DNA from 2 places in the Paenibacillus beijingensis genome. Region 2 is predicted to be linked to the other one. Evidence: riboswitches for the same ligand, from Rfam matches in the RefSeq annotation. Region 2 holds a riboswitch; the other holds the start of a gene.
What was found. A riboswitch is a leader RNA that binds a small molecule or an ion and turns the genes downstream of it on or off. The one in region 2 is predicted to bind cyclic di-GMP.
Positions count from the first base shown of each region.

Region 1: another riboswitch for cyclic di-GMP. It lies ahead of VN24_RS11370 (S-layer homology domain-containing protein); the one in region 2 lies ahead of VN24_RS04215 (glycosyltransferase).

Region 1 covers NZ_CP011058.1:2,511,729-2,514,132, forward strand. Annotated here, with positions in the region: gene VN24_RS11365 (amino acid ABC transporter substrate-binding protein) at 26-868, opposite strand; cyclic di-GMP riboswitch class I at 1,321-1,407, shown strand; gene VN24_RS11370 (S-layer homology domain-containing protein) at 1,508-2,404, shown strand, end outside.
Region 2 covers NZ_CP011058.1:894,903-897,306, reverse strand. Annotated here, with positions in the region: gene VN24_RS04220 (cyclic di-GMP-binding domain-containing protein, MshE-related) at 1-680, shown strand, start outside; cyclic di-GMP riboswitch class II at 768-851, shown strand; gene VN24_RS04215 (glycosyltransferase) at 917-2,062, shown strand; gene VN24_RS04210 (ArnT family glycosyltransferase) at 2,064-2,404, shown strand, end outside.

The DNA.
Region 1 (2,404 bases), 1.6 Mb from region 2:
GATTTAGATTCAAGCTGATGACGCTTTACGGAGTTTTTGGTTTGCTGATATCCTGCTTGTAATACTTCATCGACAGCGCAGACATCGTTCCGTCCTTTTGCAGCTCTTCAAGAGCTTTGTCGAACTTCTCCTTCAATTCTTTGTTTTTGTCGTTATTTACGAACGGATAAGCGATAATGTAATCCTCAAACGGCTCTCCCGCGAACTGCAGCGGCAATCCGGATTTTTCAATTTTGACAAGACCGCTTGCTTTGTCGACTATGTAGGCGTCTACCCGGCCGTTGGCAACGTCATAGACGATTCCGCTCGGATCCTCGTACGTCACAATGTTCATTTTGACTCCGTTGTCCTGATCAAACTGGCGCAGAAATTTTTCCTTGTTCGTTCCGAGTCCGACCGCTATTTTTTTCCCTTTCAAATCTTCCAGCGATTTAATGGATTCATTCCCTTTTTTGACGACAAGCTGGCCGCCCGAGTATACATAAGGAATGCTGAACATATACTTTTCTTTGCGCTGATCCGATATTTCCACCTGATTGGCAATCGTATCGACTTTACTCGCTTCCAGCATGCCGAACAAACCGCTGAAGTCGGAAACCGTCCATTCCACCTTGTAACCGATTTTGTCTGCGATCGCATTCATGGCCGCAATATCAAAGCCGTCCAGCTCCTGCTTCTCATTCTTGAAGGAGTGCGGCACGCTTCTCCCCGATGTACCGACCCGCAGCACTTTTTCCTCGCTTTTCTCCGCCGCTTGCGCATTCTGCGCTTCGGCTGCCGGGGCGGCGGTTTTCGCACCACACGCGGAGCTTACTAAAACAACGGCGGTTAGCATACTGACAACAAACGACTTTCTAATTTTTAGCATAAGATAATATTCCTCCTATAAGATGTAATGTATTATGACATAAAAAAATGTAATCTCATAATAATACGTATAAAGTCATAAATATAATAGATAATTTTTATTCTCCGAAATAAAAGCAGGTTATGAATACATCGATAAATATGATGAATGTTACTGCGATCGACAGTTGCCTTCTCTAGGTTCACCTTGAAGGATTGATATATCGTTTGGACGAGCTCTTGGCTCCATCACGATTTTTTTTATGACTTAAGAACTAAGTCTTGTGATCTTGCATCCCCCTGATTGTACGATTACTCCAAGTTATATATTTACACCTAATATCAGCTCCCTTTGACAAGAGTTAATCGAAACTATATATTTAATTGCAATTGTGAAGAAAAAAATAACATATTGCCAAACTTCGACATAAACCATTATACTAACCATGTATTCGACATATAGGTATTTTATCCCAAAGATAAAGGCAAAACCTTTGAAAAAAGGTGACGCAAAGCCATGGGTCTAACGTCCTTACGGACCATGATCGCCAGGCCGCCAAGGGACAACCTTAATTCTATTTAAGGTTTTTTTTCCTGGGCTTGCGCGATGCCGCGCACACCCGGGATTTTTTATTTTCTTTTATTGATGGAGGGTACCAGAATGAGTCGTATTGGCAGCAGGATCAAAGCGGTAATACTGAGTGTCATCATTGCCGCAACCGTCTTGTCGGGCATCGGACCGGCAGGGAGGGCATTTGCGGAAACGACTGGAAATCTTGTCATTGGCGGAAATGTGCAGGAGTGGATGTTGGATGAAACGAATCGGTCCATCTATGCAGCGACAGATGACGGTAAGCTATTATTCATCGATTTGAGCGATTTTACGCTTAAGGGCAATGTCGATTTGGCGGGCGTTCCGTCGGATGTCAAGATGGACAACGGTCAATTGTATGTGCCGATTCCGGCATCCAAGCAGGTTCAAATTGTGGACATCGCGTCCCGAAGCATTGTCAATACGGTGACGGCCCCCCATATCCCCCAAAGGGTCGCCGCCAAAGGGAACAAGCTGTACTATGTTGAAAAAGACAGCTTCAGTTTCATTTATTCCTACGACCTTGCTTGCAGTTCCGCCTGCGAACATCAGGTCGATGTTTACCCCCACAATTACTATCAGGCCGATCTTGCCGTTGATCCGGCGGCGGACAGGCTGTATGTCGGTGAATCGGGTTTGAGCGGCAGCGCGTTGGTCGCCTACGACATCGATACCGAGACGATCGTCGATCAGTCAGGGTACAACGACGATTATGGATTTTCTTACCCTTCCCGTACGCTTATCGTGGATGGGCAGCAATTATTTTATGCCGGCAGAGAGTTTAATAAAGCCAATTTGAAAGAAATATACGGCACCTTTAAAGATTTGAAATTGACCGATGTCAATAACCGTTATGCGGTAGGAACAGACCCGGCAGGCTCCTCCGTTGTCGTCTTTGACCGGAACATGTTTCAGAAAGCGGGCTCGGTTCCCGTCAGCGCGAGTAAAGCGCTTATCGGGCCGCAG
Region 2 (2,404 bases):
CATCCAACCACTTCAAAACGTCGATCCTGCAGGAGATGGATGCTTGGGATCCGTACAATGTAACCGAGGATGCCGATCTGGGCATTCGGTTGTACAAAAAAGGATATACGACCGGTATCGTCAATTCGCGCACGCTTGAGGAGGCGAACAGCCGTTACGGCAACTGGATTCGCCAGCGCTCGCGGTGGATTAAAGGCTACATGCAGACATGGCTTGTCCATATGCGCAATCCGCTGAAGCTGTACCGCGAAGTCGGAGCGCGCGGCTTCTGGGGCGTACAGCTGATGCTGCTGTCGTCGCCGATGCTGCCGATGCTCAACCCGATTTTCTGGTCGCTCATTATCCTCTGGTATGTCACACACGCGGGCTGGATTCCGTCGTTTTTCCCCGGGTACATCTACTATCTGGCCGCGGCGCAGCTATTGCTGGGCAACTTCCTGTTCGTTTATATGAACATGGCCGGCGCGTATTGGATCGTGCACGATTTACATATGAACCGGGAAAGATGGCTGTCGTTCGGTCTCATCAAATATGCGCTTCTGACTCCGGTATACTGGGTGATGATGAGCATTGCCGCTGTAAAAGCACTGTGGCAGCTCATCACGAAACCTTTTTATTGGGAAAAAACGACGCACGGATTAACGACTCCGGAGCAGCAAAACCGGTCGCTAAATGCTTAACGTGCGAGAGGAAATTTGCACTCTATCGGTGCAAGTAACCGTTGGAAAATTTATGTTGTTAATTACCAGTTTCAAGGTATAATGAAGCTATAATTTGGGCGCGGAGAAACCGGATCTGTATATGGGCACTTGGATCCGGCGGAGCGACTAGTGCAACCGACCACTTTCAACTTTTTGAAAGGGGTTTTTACTCTTGTTCCGACAAGTGAAAAACTTAACTATTCGGTGGACTGCGGATGGAAATTAGTGTTGTCATCCCGACATTTAACGAAGGCCGGAATGTGAACATTCTGGCTGAGAGGCTGACGTCTGTATTATCGCCGCTTGGGCGGATGTTTGAGATTATTTTTGTCGACGACAGCATGGATGACACACCGAATTATTTGCAAAAGCTGACTGCAGGAAACCCGTCTGTCCGTTATATCCACCGGACGGAGCGGAGAGGTCTTGCGACTGCCGTACTGGATGGGGTCGATGCGGCCGTCGGCGAGATTGTCGTCGTCATGGATGCGGATCTTCAGCATCCTCCGGAAGTGATTCCCGACATGATCCGCACGATTGAACAAGGCTGCCAGATGGTCATTCCATCCCGCTTCATCCCCGGCGGAAATGACGGGGGGCTCAATCCTTACCGCAAAGTCGTTTCCTGGGGAGCCCGGATGATTGCGCGCGCGGCGCTGCGCCGAATCCGGCAAATTAGCGACCCGACCAGCGGATTTTTTGCGGTTCGCAAAGCGGCGATTGAAGGGATACGATTTGAACCGCTCGGCTGGAAAATTATGCTGGAGTTCATTGTCAGGGCCGACATTCGTTCGATCGCTGAAATCCCGTACCGGTTTCAAGCCCGCGATTTGGGCAGCTCCAAAATGAACATGGGCGAGCATTTGCGCTATTTGGTTCATGTCGGTAAGCTCGTTGCCGCAAGCGATGAAGATTCGCGGTTTGTGAAATTCGGTCTGATCGGATTATGCGGCGTTGTGGTGAACACGACCCTTTATTGGACGCTGCTGAAATCCGGATTAGCTGTATTTTGGGCTTTCCTGGCGGCTTCATTTATCAGCATGTTATTTAATTTTGTGCTGAATAACCGGTATACTTGGCAGAGCCGTCACGGCTCCGGATCTTCGATCTTGAATTGGGCCGGCCGGCTGCTCAAATATTCGGTCGTCACATCCGGAAGCATCCTGCTTTCAAGCGGCCTGGTGTCTGCTCTTGTTCACTTCTTCCACGCTCATTCGCTTTTTTCCGGCTGGATCGGCATTGCCTTTGGTATCGTATGGAACTTTGTGCTGAACGATAAGTGGACGTTTTCCCGGAAACGCGCCGCCAGACCTGCCCTGGTCGAATCTGCGAAAGCGGAACCAAGACGTATGGAGTTGTAGCATGATCAAAACGAGCAAATGGCCGGCCATCCTGGTTGGGCTGGTCGTCTTCACCCTTGAGCTTGTTGTAGGAATATGGATGGCGCATGTAAATTTATTTCTCCCGGGTGATGCGCTCAGTCGTGTTGCAAACGCATATTATGTATTGTACAGCCGTGATCCGCATCTGGGGGCGATCGGCTTTATTTGGAATCCGCTGCCAAGCTTGCTGGAAATCCCTATTTTATTATTCAAACCATTGTTGCCGGAGCTTGCTACGGAAGGGCTTGTAGGTGTACTGCTGACGAGCAGTTTTGCGGCTGCCACTGCAGTTTTGTTATTCCGCCATTACAGAGCTAGAGG